3 regions of the Rossellomorea sp. NS-SX7 genome follow, and region 1 is predicted to be linked to each of the others. Evidence: riboswitches for the same ligand, from Rfam matches in the RefSeq annotation. Region 1 holds a riboswitch; each other region holds the start of a gene.
The links. A riboswitch is a leader RNA that binds a small molecule or an ion and turns the genes downstream of it on or off. The one in region 1 is predicted to bind cobalamin.
Positions count from the first base shown of each region.

Region 1 (5,226 bases):
TTTTGCGGTCTGTGTACATCGTACAAGATCACTCGTGATGACCCATTCATATGAAGGATAAAGCGACGCTCTCTTAACCAATTCCTTGCGGCTTGCCTCCAGTATCATGGCATCATGCCATCCAATATACTTTTTGGCGCGGTTTTCTTCTGTCAGGCCATGCCGGTATAAGCCGACAACCACACGATCAACCATAATACTGTCTCAGCTCCTTCCACTGATGCACCAAGCGTGTCTCCAGTGATGCCTCCAAACCACTTGATTGTTTGGCGTCTGATCCATACTGTCAGCAATCCTGCAGCCAAGGTGAACAGCAAAAACAAATCTGCTATTTCCGGCAATACCCAAAAGAAAATGACAGCAATCAGAACATAAGGAATCAAATAAGTCAGCAGGTACATGGGACCCGTGTGCTGTTTAAAATAATGCGCCATCCCTTCTTCCTTGGCCGTTTTACCTGTTACCATCAGGATCCCCATGATTATTCTGCTGAAAAATGGAATGATCCCGATCATGGTTGCGAGAAAAATAGAATCTAATATCATACTTTCATAGATAAATAGGAAGCGGGACGATAACAGGACGATAACTGATATAACAGCAAAAGCTCCAGCCCGCGGATCTTTCATGATCTCCAGACGTTTCTCTTTATCCTGATAAGAAAAATAAGCGTCACTGCTATCCATCCAGCCGTCAAGGTGTATACCTCCTGTAAGGATAATCGGCAATACCCAAACGATAAAGGCAAGGGCCAGAGATGAAAGAGTCGTCCACTCACTCAAGCAGAATAGGAGGCTTCCAACGATACCGCCCATGATCAAACCGAGTATTGGAAACATCATGACGGTCCTTTTTATCATGTCTCTATCCATTTTGAATGAGATCGGAATTGGGAGACTTGAGAAAAATTGAAGGCAGACCAGCAATCCCCATACATAACTTTTCACATTCATCCTGCAGGGAGTCTCCTTCCTTTTTTCAACACTGGTATGCCGTTCTTAACTGAATACGCTTCAGCTGCCATTTCAACAAGCTTTTGGTGAACCATACCCAGTGTTTTCGTAAAATTTCTCACAAAATCATTAGTAGAAACGGGTTCGCAAAAAACATCGTTGCTGACAAAGATTAGCTTGCCAGCGTTCTTGGATAGTTCCTTAACATCCCCAACGACCTTTTCTGTCAACTTTCGTTCATTGATAAATTCAGCTGAAAACATTTCATTGGTCAGCAAAGTCGTCACACAATCAAGTAAGACAATATCTTTGGAGGAGAAGGTTTCAGACAGATAACCAATATTCACCGGGCATTCCCACGTCATCCAACTATGCTCCGATTTTCTTCTGTCATCCTGATGCCTTCTTATCCTTTGACTCATTTCATCATCCACCGCCCTGCCACAGGCAATATAATGCAGGGATGCTTGGGGCAAGGCAGATTGATAGGATTCTGCCCTGCTTTCTGCGAAAGAGCTCTTTCCACTGCGCACTCCTCCACAAATAAAAATCATTTCTGCCGCCATTTGCTTATCCCTCCATCTGCAACTTATATATCAGCGAATTCATAAATAATAGAGCAAAGTCATCACGCACCGACTGAAACACATGATGACATATCCAATGTATAAGGGTCAGCCAACTCCCCCCTCCATAAACCTCGAAAAGCGGCTCCCGCAATGGCGAGAGACGCTCCAACAAGAATGCCAACAGGTACTCGGGTCAGCTTGAACCTATTCACGATAGTGATATCCATTTAATCCACATTATACAGGACAGGGTAACGGAAAATCGTTGTACCGAGGATCGAAATAATACCAGTAACCGGGACTCGCGCCAACCCCAATACCTATCAGCAGTGAGAATATTAAGATCCATACGAAACTATTACATTGTTACTTAAATAAATCCGGATAAACCGCTTTTGCAAGCTCCTCTACGCCTTGTACCAGCCTCGGACCGGTTCTCGTTACTAAATCCGAATGAACGTCATATACTTGTTCATTCTTGATGGCAGGAACACCCTCCCATCCCTCTCTGCTTAACACTAAGTCTTTCGGATTTTCCGTGTAATACCCATAGGTAGTGACAATGACATCAGGATTCAAGGCGATAATGGCCTCTTCATTCATCTTCACCCAGCCTTCCTGTTCTGCAGCTGCATTGTCAGCATTAATCAACGTCAGCATTTCATCCATGAAGGTATCACTTCCAGGAGTGTAAATCTCTGGTGCAGGAGACACTTCTACAAAAACGCTCTTTTTCTCTTCTTTTGAAACTTCAGCTGCTTTCTCCTTCACCGCCTGAAGATCATCTTTCATTTTCCCGATGGTTTCTTCAGCCTGTTCATTTGCATCTGTAGCCTTGCCGATCATTTCAATCGTAGAATAAACTTCTTCGAAACTTTTAGCGTCATGTACGACCAGAACCGTGATACCAGCGTCTCTTATCTGCTGGAGAGCATCCGTTGCCGATCCCATTACCGAAGCATGGGCAAGCACCAGATCAGGTGATAAGGAAAGAATCTTTTCTACGTTGAACTCCATACCGCCGATCTTCTCTTTTTCAGCAGCTTCAGGAGGATAGTTATCAAAATCAGATACTCCAACAACTTTATCAGCCAGCCCTAATTCGAAAGCAATTTCTGTATTACTCGGGATAAGCGATACAATCTTTTCAGGTTTTTCCTCAATCGTTACCTCATTATCCACAGCATCCTTTATGATTACAGGAAATGCTGCCGTTTCCTGGTTTTCAGCTTGTTCCTGATCCGCTGAATCCCCTCCAGCTTTCCCATTAACTGTGTCTCCGTTATTTCCGCAACCGGCAATGACGCCAATGGAAAGTAGCAGTGCAAGCAATAGTAAGTTAATCTTCTTCACGTTCGTTTCTCCCCTTTTTTCATTTCAAAATAAAAAAACATCTCTTCCTGAAGAAAGAGATGACGTGTAAAAGGCATATTTTTGATGTAAACTCAAAATTTATGCGATTTACACCTTCCCTATCCTCGTAGGCTTTTGGTGCACGGTAACAGGCAGGTCTCCTGGCTTATGGTCATTGCCCGCTGCTCCTTCCCATACAAATGTACAGTGGTATTAACAGCAGGCTCCCAAATTACAGTGGCGGGACCGCGTTGGAATTTCACCAACTTCCCTTTTAAGACTTCAGTTCGACTAAAGTCACCTGTTTCGACAATATGTATTAAATTTTCCGCTAGCTAGATTATACACAAGAAAGGTTGAGAGGGGAATCATTTTCCAGAATATTATTTTAATGGTTTAAGTAAAAGGAAGAGTGAGAACCGCCTCCACCTAATTCCACTGTTCCTCAAGCCTATCAAGCATCTCATTTAACTCTTCCAGCCGTCCGCTGCTGCTTCATCTTTTTCCTCCCTTTACCTGCTACAAATTCCTCATCCAACAATGCGACTTCCTCCAACGATTGCACACCTCTCTTAGAGAATGACAGAAAAAGGACACCCTGTTTTGAAATTTTGTTACATAAACGTTTGTTTAACTTTGTAGGTAGCTTTGTGCCAGGGGTTTAGAGATTAATCAAACGTTTGTTTAAAAGGACAAGTGGACAGGTATACCGTCACACTAAAATAATTGGACTATCTAGCTCGCGGTACGATGGACCTGTCCCCCTGTCCCACTTCCTCTAAACCTTTATACCCATATTCCGATAGTAAAAATAAACACCTGCATTATAAAGGAGTGCAATATGTTATTATTTCTACACTTTTTAAAGAAGAAAAAAGAAAAGGACGTACCCATACAAACAAGAAAACCGGCCGCTAAGCCTATAAAGAGGACTTCAGAGGAATTCGCAGCCAGAAAAGGAGAACTCGGTGAATACAAGATAGACATCCAACTTGATCAGCTGCCGAAAGACTGTCGTTACCTGAGCGACCTTCTTGTGAAAAACCCGAAGGCGAAGTCGGGATATTCCCAGATTGATCACGTAGTCTTGACTCCCTATGGCATCTTTACCTTTGAAACGAAAAATTATCAGGGCACCATCTATGGCGGGAAAGACAGAAAAACGTGGCTAGTGAATGGGAAATTTAAAATGATGAATCCGTTTGTCCAAAATTACGGACATATTGCCGCACTGAAGACACTGATTGATGAAAAACACCACCCTTTATTCATCTCAATGGTTTCCTTTACAAAGAGATGCACATTTAAAGTCGGATTAGAATATCGTAAAATCGCATCCAATGAGTTGATTGTCTATGATATCGAATTGTCTGAGTTCATTCACAGAAAGCTTTCGGTTTTGAAGCTTCAGCACAAACAACCGCTACTTAGTGAACCTGACATTTCTACCATTCATCATGCTTTTACTCAAGCGAATATAATTGATCCAACGACCAGGGAGGAACATAAGCTCAAACTAAGCAACCCTGAAGATACCGAGGTGATTGCCGGTGCCTCCGCGGCCTGCGTCGCGTGCAGTAAACCTGTTTCGGCAAAAGTACAGGCGTATTGTCTGGCAAACAAAAGGTTCGGAGGGAAAATCTATTGTTTTGAGCATCAGAAAACAAGGTAGAGCGGGAATCTGCCCCCCTGCTCTACCCCTTGTGGTAATCTTATCCAATGCTTAACCTTTCAAATTATTAAAAGGATTTCCATCAGGATTGGTTCGTATATAACCGCCGCCTTGTTCAAGGGGGGTGTCTATGGAGGAATTCCCGTCACCATCGCGGAAATATCCTTCCACTAAAGTCCCATCTTTACGAATGTAGGGATCTACATAGTGAGGCTCCACAAAGTGAATGTTGTCAGTGCCGGACCCTAAATGTAATGGTTTGAACTGAAATTGATTTGTATACTTCAACGGATCAGAGTAATGATAGATATCCTGGCCATGTCCAGTAAAGGATCCGTCTGACCCATAATCGATCACGGACGGTGTTTGATCCTTAAGTGCCAGATCTGTACTTGTGCCATAGTCCTGATCAAATGCTTCTGAAAGATTTACTGTATTGTTTTCCCATCCATTCATTTCAACGCTTCCTCCTTCATTAATTCTGTTAGATAAAGTTTCAGTTCTTTAATCTTTTCCCTGTGAGCATGGATTTCAGCTGCCTCTGTTTGATGTCTTGCCGCCTCTTCTTTAAGAATCATGTGATAACTTGTTATTAAACGACTAAATTCTTCAAGAGAAAGCCTGTTAATTTCACTGATTCCCTTTCTGATATACTGGTTCAACTGATATTTAAAGTCAT
Region 1 is NZ_CM128249.1:3,619,495-3,624,720, forward strand. Features, by position in the region: gene ACUXV2_RS17980 (histidine phosphatase family protein) at 1-195, opposite strand, end outside; gene cobS (adenosylcobinamide-GDP ribazoletransferase) at 153-953, opposite strand; gene ACUXV2_RS17990 (bifunctional adenosylcobinamide kinase/adenosylcobinamide-phosphate guanylyltransferase) at 950-1,519, opposite strand; gene ACUXV2_RS17995 (iron chelate uptake ABC transporter family permease subunit) at 1,582-1,749, opposite strand; gene ACUXV2_RS18000 (ABC transporter substrate-binding protein) at 1,889-2,875, opposite strand; cobalamin riboswitch at 3,010-3,195, opposite strand; gene ACUXV2_RS18005 (nuclease-related domain-containing protein) at 3,717-4,547, shown strand; gene ACUXV2_RS18010 (hypothetical protein) at 4,599-5,003, opposite strand; gene ACUXV2_RS18015 (dynamin family protein) at 5,000-5,226, opposite strand, start outside.

Region 2 (5,226 bases), 1.8 Mb from region 1:
TTTCTTGTTTCTTTTGCTGTTCCAGTTGAGTCTTGATCTGAGGCTTCACTTCTTCAAACTTTGGTGCTTTCTGATCTTTTCCTTGCTGGCTGGCAAATTGGTCGTAAAATTTCTTCATTTCTTCTTCTGTTACTTCATCCACTTTTATCTCTTTTTCAACATAATTTGTGTACTTGATGTTTTCAGCAACTTGAGTTTTTAGTTCTTCCATCGAGAATCCGGCTTCTTTCATTGCTTTTTCGAATTCTTTATCACTCTTGTATTTCTTCTTCACTTGGTCAAGCTGTTTGTTGATTTCTTCGTCAGTTGCTTTATACCCTTTTTCGTCTGCTTGCTGCATGAGAAGGGTCTGACCTACAAGACTGTCGATTGTTTGTTTTTTGATTTGTTCTGCTGCCTTTTCGCTGGTAGGATCTTGTCCCATCTGCTGAAACTGCATTTGAGAGGAAGTAAGGATGTTATTATAATCTTCACCCTTCAGCTTCTCGTCATTGACCACGGCAACAACTTTATCTTTGTCCACTTTTTGTTTGTCCATTTTCTTTTGCATTTCTTCCATTTGCTTGGCCTGCTCTTGCTGTTCTTTACTTTTCTCTTCTGTTTTTGGTTTATCTTCAGATTGCTTCTTTGCCTCTTCTCCATTTCCGCAAGCGGCTAAGGCAATCGCCATTATTGTAATCAGTAATGCACTCATTAACTTCTTCATTTTAGTTCTCCTTTCAAAAGAGGGGATTTATAAAAATCACTTAATGCGCATTGTATATGATTCTTATGAATAAATAAACCTTTTTGACTTATTTAATCATTTTGTAATTACCCTGAAACACTAGATTCGTTTTATTTTATCCTGCAGAGTACCCTTTCATTCAAAAAAAGAGGCTGCTTACTATGGGAAATCCCAAGTAAGCAGCCCGTCAAATATTGGGGACCAAAGAATACTGTCAAACAACCTTCTATTTGGATTATAAGTATTATGCCATCGGTTCTCAAACGATAAATACGGATGTAATCTTCCTTTACCACTGATTAATGGTCTCAATTCAGAGGTGTTCGTGGATTTTTGAACAAAAAGATAATTATAAGCATATTTGTACCATCATTGAGATTTGAAGAAGAGGGTGATTTTTGCTTGAAAAATCATGGTAATTAAATTATGATGGATGAGAACACAATACTTTGTGTCCATAAAGATATTCACAACTATATATTGATTAGTTCGATTAAATCTATAAATACGGTGTCTATTAAGACTTAATAGGGAATCTGGTGAAATTCCGGAACTGTCCCCGCAACTGTAAGTGATGACGAAATAAGGATTTGCCACTATCTTGATAAAGATGGGAAGGCCTTAAAGTAGGATGAAGCACGAGTCAGGAGACCTGCCATATTTATTACGTATGATCTTCTTCGGGAATTGGGAGGATGTGCGAGGATAGAATAATAGATATCTATACATACGTCTGTTATATCATATCATCGTTATATTCATGAAAGCCCGTCCAATTGAGAGGATGGGCTTTTTTGTATCCTCTCCCGCAGCTTGTATAGTACGAATGAATTGAACAGATTCGGGAGGAATGAAGAAATGACACTGATTGAAACAGAAAAAACATTAGACCTTGCCTGGCAGCTTTGCCGGAAGCTAAAGTCGGATTTCCCAGACTTGAACACGGATGGATTTGAAGAGAAAGTGGACGGACTTCTTCAAGTGAAAAAGGATATCTCCGAAGAACAGCTTTTTCACCAGATTATCCTGACAGCTGTCGAAAGAATTTCAGCAGAAGAACCGCAATGGACATATGCAGCAGCATGTCTGTACTTAGAGAAGCTTTATCACTCCAGCAGTCAGTCCAGGAGGCTTGATCCCGCAAATCCTTATCGTGATTTTTTTAATCTGATACAAGAACTTGTTGAGAAAAAACTATATAATCCGCGCCTGCTCGAGGCATACACAAGGGATGAAATCCAACAGTTGGAATCTCTTTTGAACCCTTCTAAAGACAAGTTGTTTACCTATATTGGAATCGTTACACTTGCTGAGCGTTATTTAACGAAATCACATGATGGCAACGTATATGAGCTTCCGCAAGAGCGATTTATGATTATCGCAATGACACTCATGATGGACGAAGACAAGGCTCACAGGCTCTCACTGATTAAAGAAGCCTACTGGGCCCTGTCAAATCTGTATATGACTGTTGCTACACCCACTTTAGCGAACGCAGGTAAAAGCTACGGTCAGCTTTCCAGCTGTTTTATCGACACGGTAGAGGATGATTTGAGAGGCATCTTTGACAGCAACACGGATGTTTCGACTCTGAGTAAAAATGGCGGAGGGCTTGGTATCTATTTAGGAAAAGTCCGGAGCAGGGGAAGTGATATCAAAGGATTTAAAGGTGTGGGCTCGGGAGTCATTCCATGGATGAAACAACTAAATAATACCGCTGTTTCCGTTGATCAGCTCGGTCAGCGTCAAGGCGCAATCGCTGTCTACCTGGATGTATGGCATAAAGATATTCATTCCTTCCTTGACGTTCGGTTGAACAATGGAGACGAACGGCAGCGCACTCATGATTTATTTACAGGTGTTTGCCTTCCTGATTTATTTATGGAAGCCGTTGAAGAAAGGGATGACTGGCACCTGTTTGATCCCCACGAAGTAAGGAAAGTTATGGGATATTCCCTGGAAGACTATTACGATGAGAATATAGGTGAGGGATCATTCAGGAAAAAGTACCAGGAATGTGTGAATCACCCGGAACTGTCTAAGAAAACAGTGCCGGCCATCGATATTTTCAAGCGGATCATGATCTCACAGCTGGAAACAGGAACACCGTTTATGTTCTATAGGGATACTGTAAACCGTCAGAATGCCAATGCTCATAAAGGGATGATTTACTGCAGTAATCTATGTACGGAAATCGCTCAAAATATGAGCCCTACTGTTTTGGAACAAGAAAAGATTGAAGACGGGAAAATCATTACTTATAAACATCCAGGTGATTATGTCGTATGTAATCTCGCATCACTTTCCCTGGCCAGGGCTGTTCAGCACAACGTGTTGTCACGGACGATCAAGATCGCCGTTAGACTACTGGATAATGTCATCGAACTGAATGATATACCTGTCCTGCAAGCGCAATTGACAAATCAAAGGTATAGAGGCATCGGCCTGGGGACGTTTGGATGGCATCATTTACTTGCCTTGAAGGGCTTGAGATGGGAGAGTGATGAAGCGGCGGAATATTGTGATGAACTATACGAAGAAATTGCATTCCATACGATCAGCGCAAGTACCGATCTTGCGAAGGAGAAAGGGGCGTACCCGTATTTCAACGGCTCGGATTGGGATAATGGGAATTATTTCGGGAATAAGGGTTATGAAGGTCCGGAATGGGAGGCATTGAGGCAGGCAGTGACAACGTCTGGAATGCGCAACGGATATCTCATGGCAGTGGCACCTAACTCCTCTACTTCTTTAATAGCAGGTTCAACCGCGAGTATCGATCCATTATTCAGGCATCTGTATTCAGAAGAGAAAAAGGATTATAAAATACCGGTAACAGCGCCGGACTTATCTGCTGACACAAAATGGTACTACAAAACAGCGTACCATATCGATCAGCACTGGAGTATCAAACAAAACAGCAGGAGACAAAGGCATATTGACCAGGGGATTTCGTTCAATCTCTATGTCAGAAACGATATCAAAGCCAAGGAACTGCTGCTTCTTCATCTCGACGCTTGGAAATCAGGTTTGAAAACGACATATTATGTGAGATCCACATCGGATTCTGTTATTGATGAGTGTGAAAGCTGTCACAGCTAAAAGGGGGAAAAGGTAATGGTCATTCTGAAAAAAAGGGATCTGATGGACGCATCAGCTCCAAATAAATCTACATCCATCATCAATGGGAAAAGCTCAAATGTGTTGAACTGGGATGATGTCCGCTTCTCTTGGGCATATCCAAAGTATAAAAGGATGCTGGGGAACTTCTGGACTCCATTTGAAATAAATATGTCTAAAGACATTAATCAATTTGAGACTCTTTCACAGAAGGAACAGGACACATTCCTTAAAATCATTGGGTTATTGGCACTTTTGGACAGTGTGCAGACAGATTATGCAGGAAAAGTAGCAGACTTTTTGACAGATTCCAGTTTGAATGCTTTGATGATCATTCTGGCTCAACAGGAAGTAGTCCATAATCATTCCTATAGCTATGTGCTCTCAAGCATCGTGCCGAAACAAAAACAGGATGAAGTGTTCAATTATTGGAAAACGGAACCGATTCTGCAGAAACGCAATGAGTTCGTCGTGAAAGGGTACAAGGACTTTGCTGAGAAACCGACAGTGGAAAACCTATTAAAGTCGATTGTTTACGATGTCATCTTGGAAGGGCTATTTTTTTACAGCGGATTCGCGTTCTTCTATAATCTTGCCAGAAATCAGAAAATGGTGGCGACAAGTACGATGATCAATTACATTAATCGGGATGAACAACTCCACGTCGGCTTGTTCGAAAAGATTTTCAAAGAAATCATCGCGGAATATCCATCCTATCAAACAGAAGAATTATCGGAATTCGGACAAAAAACATTTTTGCATGCGGCACATTTGGAAATCGAATGGGCGAAGGAAATCATCGGAAATGATATAGACGGTTTATTAATGTCTGAACTTGAGAGTTACATAAAATTCATGGCTAACAAGAGGGCAAAGCAGCTTGGGTTCCAATCGCCATTTGAGGGACATCAGAATAACCCGTTAAAATGGATCATTGCCTATCAGGAAGTGGACTTGGGGAAAACCGATTTCTTCGAACAAAAATCAAGACAGTATACGAAAACGACGGATGTGAATGGCTTTGATGACTTGTAATACCGGCTGCCTCCATCTGATGAACCATCCTGGATGGTCAAACTCTTCATTGGTAGTTTAAAGATTCCTTTACCGGGAATATAGAAACTATAGTTAAGAGAGGAGAGATTTTACAAATGGCCAATCAATCCACAGACAGAATGGAAAACAAAGTAGACGACACATTATCACGCATGTCCGAGGACAAGAAGGAAGATATTCTATCAAACTTCGATCACTTCAAAGAATACTTAGGAAGCAAAGTATCCCTAGCCGATAAACTTGGCATGAGCGAAGAACAGCAGGCGAAAGCAGCGCAAAAAGTCGGGGATTATCTGGCTGCACATGAAGAACCGAAAAACAGG
Region 2 is NZ_CM128249.1:1,174,941-1,180,166, forward strand. Features, by position in the region: gene ACUXV2_RS05750 (SurA N-terminal domain-containing protein) at 1-706, opposite strand, end outside; cobalamin riboswitch at 1,219-1,401, shown strand; gene ACUXV2_RS05755 (ribonucleoside-diphosphate reductase subunit alpha) at 1,586-3,829, shown strand; gene ACUXV2_RS05760 (ribonucleotide-diphosphate reductase subunit beta) at 3,845-4,882, shown strand; gene ACUXV2_RS05765 (DUF3243 family protein) at 4,999-5,226, shown strand, end outside.
Region 2: another riboswitch for cobalamin. It lies ahead of ACUXV2_RS05755 (ribonucleoside-diphosphate reductase subunit alpha); the one in region 1 lies ahead of ACUXV2_RS18000 (ABC transporter substrate-binding protein).

Region 3 (5,226 bases), 1.5 Mb from region 1:
CTCATTATGATAAAAGATGGCGGTGCGATACTGATCCCCACGGTCATGGAATTGCCCGCCGTCATCAGTCGGGTCGATTTGTGGCCAGTATAGGTCCAATAGATCCCGATAGGGGAAGACGGAAGGATCAAATGTGATTTGAACGGCTTCATAATGTCCGCTTTGTCCTTCTTTTATTTCTTTATATGTGGGATTTTCAACGTGTCCACCTGAATAACCAGACACGACATCAATGATTCCGGGTAATTCATCAAATGGTTTTACCATGCACCAGAAACAGCCTCCGGCAAAGGTAGCACGTTCGATTTCTTTCTTCATTCCAACCAAACCTCCTGCAGCTATTTGCTGCTGTAATGTGGTAAAGATATTTTAGATTGAACAAATTTTATCATTTTCTCTGACGGTTTGACAATCAAAAAAACTGTAACTTTGGTGCAAAAATATATTTACCGGATATAAAAGCTCCTGTATAATTCATGTGAACGGAAAATTACATAGTTGAATGATCGGGTGAAGCGGGATATGTTCAAATATTCCTGCGCTTCTTAAAAGGGAAGTTGGTGAAACTCCAACGCGGTCCCGCCACTGTAAATGGGAGCAAACTGCAATGAACCACTGTACACATGTACGGGAAGGTGCAGCCAGCAATGACCATAAGCCAGGAGACCTGCCTGACATCTTTGACACTGGTACTACGCGGATAGGAAGGTGTAACATGCATGTCCCCATACTTTGTTGGTCCTATATGCATATTACACAGCATCGCCTTTTCGGGGATGTTTTTTTATTTGGCTCTTTTTTCAATTTTTTAAAAGAAAGAAGGAGTCTGATCGATGCACGTCTTTCCCATAATCTTTCAAGATAAGCGAAAAGATGCACCGATCATTCTGAATGCGATTCAATCATCTAATGAGAGGGAGAGAGAAAATGAAAAAGCTTAGTAGTCTATTTATTATTTTCATGCTGTCAGTATTATTTACAGCTGCTTGTGGGAACCAGCCTGACAACCAAAATGCAGGGGAAGGTACTGAAGAAGAATCGGTTGATCAATCGATAAAAGTGAAGGATGCTTTAGGTGATGAAATCACTCTCGAATCGAAACCTGAACGAATCATCACGTTAATTCCAAGTAATACGGAAATACTATTTGAACTGGGCCTTGGTGAAAAAGTCGTTGGAGTGACAGATTTCGATAATTATCCCGAGGAAGCTGCTGATAAAGAGAAAATCGGAGGCATTGAATTCAATGTTGAAAAAATCATCAGCCTCGATCCAGATCTCGTATTGGCACATGAGTCTACGGCAGTAAGCGCGAAAGAGGGATTAAATCAACTCCGGGACTCAGGAATCAGCGTATTCGTCGTCCAAGATACACAGAAAATAGATGAAGTATACACGATCATAGAGAATATTGGAAAGCTGACCGGCAAACAAAAGGAAGCGGAAAAGCTGGTATCTTCGATGAGAGAGGATCTTCAAGAACTTAAATCAAAAGCTGAAAAAGTCGAACAGCAGAAAAAGGTATATGTAGAAGTAGCTCCTGCACCGGACATCTATTCAACTGGAAGCAATACATTTATTAATGAAATGCTTGAATTAATCAATGCAGAAAATGCCCTGAAAGAACAGGAAGGGTGGATCGCCGTCAACCAAGAGGAGGTCATTGCAGCAAATCCGGATGTCATCATTACCACATATGGTGATAGCGAACAGGTCATGACCCGGGAAGGCTGGCAGGATATCAATGCAGTCAAAAATAAACAAGTTTATGATGTAAACCCTGATCTTGTGACGCGTACTGGTCCTAGATTGGTAGAAGGAGTAGAGGAAATTGCCAAGTCTGTTTATCCAGAGATATTTACAGAATAGAATATGGATTATTTATCTGCTGGCATTTAGTATTCTCATCCTATCGCTGCTGATTGGGATATCGATAGGTACTGTAAAGGTTCCCATCATTGATATCCTCAAAATCATCAGTGCCGAAATGTTTGGGACCGGCTCAGTGGAGACTGTCGATCCCATGCATTCAAACATTGTATTTTCCATTCGTTTACCGCGAGTTTTATTAGCTTTACTGGTTGGGAGCTCCTTGGCAATTGCCGGGGCTTCCTTTCAAGGTTTATTAAGGAATCCCCTTGCTGACCCGTATACCCTGGGAATGTCCTCAGGAGCATCGGTCGGCGCAGTTGTCACTTTATTTTTCAATATAAGCCTGCCGTTTTTAGGGCTATTCACATTGCCTGTCATCAGCATCATTGGCTCATTGCTTACTGTATTCCTTGTGTTGACGTTTGCAAGAAAGGTCGACCGCACGATGAAGGTGGAAACGATCATACTGACAGGGATCATTTTCAGCTCCTTCCTTGGTTCGGTCATTTCTCTTATGATTGCCCTATCGGGAGAGGAGTTAAGGCAAATAATCGGCTGGCTCCTTGGAAGCGTATCGATGAGGGGCTGGGATTATATTTTTATTGTTTTGCCTTTTTTTGCTGCAGGGACCTTGATCCTGATGTTTAATTCCAAGGAATTGAACGGCATGAGCTTCGGGGAAGAGCAGGCACGCCATATAGGGATTTCGGTGCAGAAGAGGAAATATATGGTTCTTATTGCGGGGAGCACGCTGACCGGCGCGGCCGTGGCAGTATCTGGTACGATCGGGTTTGTAGGGCTGGTAATCCCTCACTTTATCAGAAGGATCATCGGGTATGATCATCAGCATGTACTTCCGCTTTCAGTCATTTCAGGAGGAGCATTTTTGGTCGTTGCAGACTTGATTTCCCGTACGGTGATAAGTCCATCTGAATTACCAATCGGTGTGATCACAGCATTGATCGGTGCACCGATATTTGCCTATATCCTGCTAAAGAAAAGGGGGGAGTAACATGCTGCATGTCCATCAACTATCTGTAGGATATGATGAAGCATCCATTGTGGAGAACATTGATTTTCATGTAGAGACAGGTGAGTTCTTCGGAATATTAGGACCAAACGGCAGTGGGAAGACCACGCTCTTGAAGGCACTCTCAGGTATCCTTCACCATACAGCAGGCAAAGTCAATCTGAAAGGGAAGTCCCTGGCTGAATACTCTTCTAAAGAGTTGGCAAGATTGATAGCTGTACTGCCGCAGAACTCCACACACTCCTTTTCTTACACGGTGAAAGAAACGGTCATGCTTGGGCGGTACCCACATCAGAAAGGGATATTTAAAACAATATCACCCTATGATGAGAAAATCGTACATCAAGCCATGATTCAAACAGGTGTAGAGGGTCTTCAACACCGCAAGCTGGATGAACTGTCAGGGGGAGAAAAGCAAAGGGTATTCCTTGCCCAGGCCCTTGCCCAGGAACCGAAAGTCATCCTGTTGGATGAACCGACTAACCATCTGGATCTTTCCTTCCAAAAAAGCTTGCTTGAATTATTAAAGAAACAAACAAAAGAGAGTAAATTGACAGTCGTCTCAATATTTCATGATTTAAACCTTGCAAGCCTTTATTGTGACCGACTCCTTCTGCTGCAGAAGGGTAAGACCAAAGTGGTCAATCACCCTGAAGAAGTATTAAAGGAAGAACATATTCAAGAGGTCTATAATACCGAAGTACATAAGCAGGCGCATCCTTATGTGGCTAAACCGCAAATTGTCATCCTGCCTGATGAGAAAGCGGAATCCGGGACATCACCAGCGTGTGAAGAGTTCTTGACTGTTTCCTCTGATATGATCACCTATCAGTCACCCATCCATATGAAGTGCATGTCATCAGGGGTGATTGGTTCAGGATTTGGCTGGTACAAAAACGTGGTGAACCGATACGTCACTCCGCAATATGACTGCACCGATTATCGTGGGGATATGATGAATTTCCTTAAAGACAAAGGTTTTGATCCATCTTTCACAGTCGGGATGATGACGGCAGTGAACCTGGAAGATGTGGAATATGCTGCGTTCACCTTGGAGGAGCACTCCATCTTTGTGGTCGTGACGGCGGGAGTGGGTAATGCAGTAGATGTGACAGCCACTCATTTGTTCCCAGGGGAGATGAGGCCGGGAACAATCAATACATGGGTTTTTGTCAATGGAAAGCTCTCTGATGAAGCCTTCATAGAAGCTCTTGTAACCTCTACTGAAGCAAAAGTAAGGGCGATGCAGGAACAAGAAGTGTATGATCCCAGAACGGGTACCCTCGCTACAGGTACACCGACAGACAGTATCCTTGTCGCATCAACGAATCAAGGGAAATCTTATCCTTTCGCAGGATCCATCACCCCCTTGGGAAGGCTGATCGGAAAGGGCGTATTTGAGACAACAAAGAAAGCCATTGAATCTTACCGTCTCAGAATGCGGAAACCATCTTAAAAGCTGGAAAGTCATTGATTGCTGAGTTTACGGACTCAGCTTCTTTTTTTAGTGAATCCTTATGTTTAAATCCTCAGTAAAAACGGGTAGTACGTTCAATGACTTTAAAACATATGGCATTGGTACAGAATATAAAACTATATTTAACCAGTTACTAGCTGTTGAGATGAGCGTATACAGCAGACTCCTGCTAAAGATGCCGATCAGGGGAGAACCTGAAGTATGCGGAGACTTTGCGGAATCTGGCAGAGGCATTGGGAAGTGGCCACCTGCTTATAAAGCTTAAATTAATGAGATATCCAGTAATAATTATGGTACTATAAATAATAACATGCTGGAAATTCATGTTTATCCCTCCATAACCTGAGTATTGAGTTAAGAGGGATAGTAGAGTAGAATTTCTCAATAGCTTGCTGCCATTTCATTTTGCAAAGTAGGTGGAATAATGGATTCAAGACTCGATCGCAAGAAACGAAGGAAAAAACGTGGCAGAAAAATTATCGCAGTGCTATTATTGATCATTTTATCTTTACTGGGCTATTCAGCTTTTCAATTTTATAATGGATATCAGATGGCTGATGGCGAGCAGAATATGCAAGACTATAAATTTAACGGGGTTAAAGACGAAAATGGCAAGATCAACGTATTGTTATTGGGCGTAGACAGCAGGGGGGAAGAGAAATCCCGGACAGATACCATGATGCTGGCCCAAGTAGATCCCAAAACAAATGAAACCAAACTGGTTTCATTCATGAGGGACATATATGTAGAAATTCCTGGTTACCAGAACTATAAGTTGAACACCGCGTTTTACTTAGGCGGGCCGGAATTATTACGGAAAACGATCAAGCATAACTTTGATATAGAT
Region 3 is NZ_CM128249.1:2,151,363-2,156,588, reverse strand. Features, by position in the region: gene msrA (peptide-methionine (S)-S-oxide reductase MsrA) at 1-306, opposite strand, end outside; cobalamin riboswitch at 492-689, shown strand; gene ACUXV2_RS10705 (ABC transporter substrate-binding protein) at 928-1,869, shown strand; gene ACUXV2_RS10700 (FecCD family ABC transporter permease) at 1,832-2,884, shown strand; gene ACUXV2_RS10695 (heme ABC transporter ATP-binding protein) at 2,886-4,358, shown strand; gene ACUXV2_RS10690 (LCP family protein) at 4,804-5,226, shown strand, end outside.
Region 3: another riboswitch for cobalamin. It lies ahead of ACUXV2_RS10705 (ABC transporter substrate-binding protein); the one in region 1 lies ahead of ACUXV2_RS18000 (ABC transporter substrate-binding protein).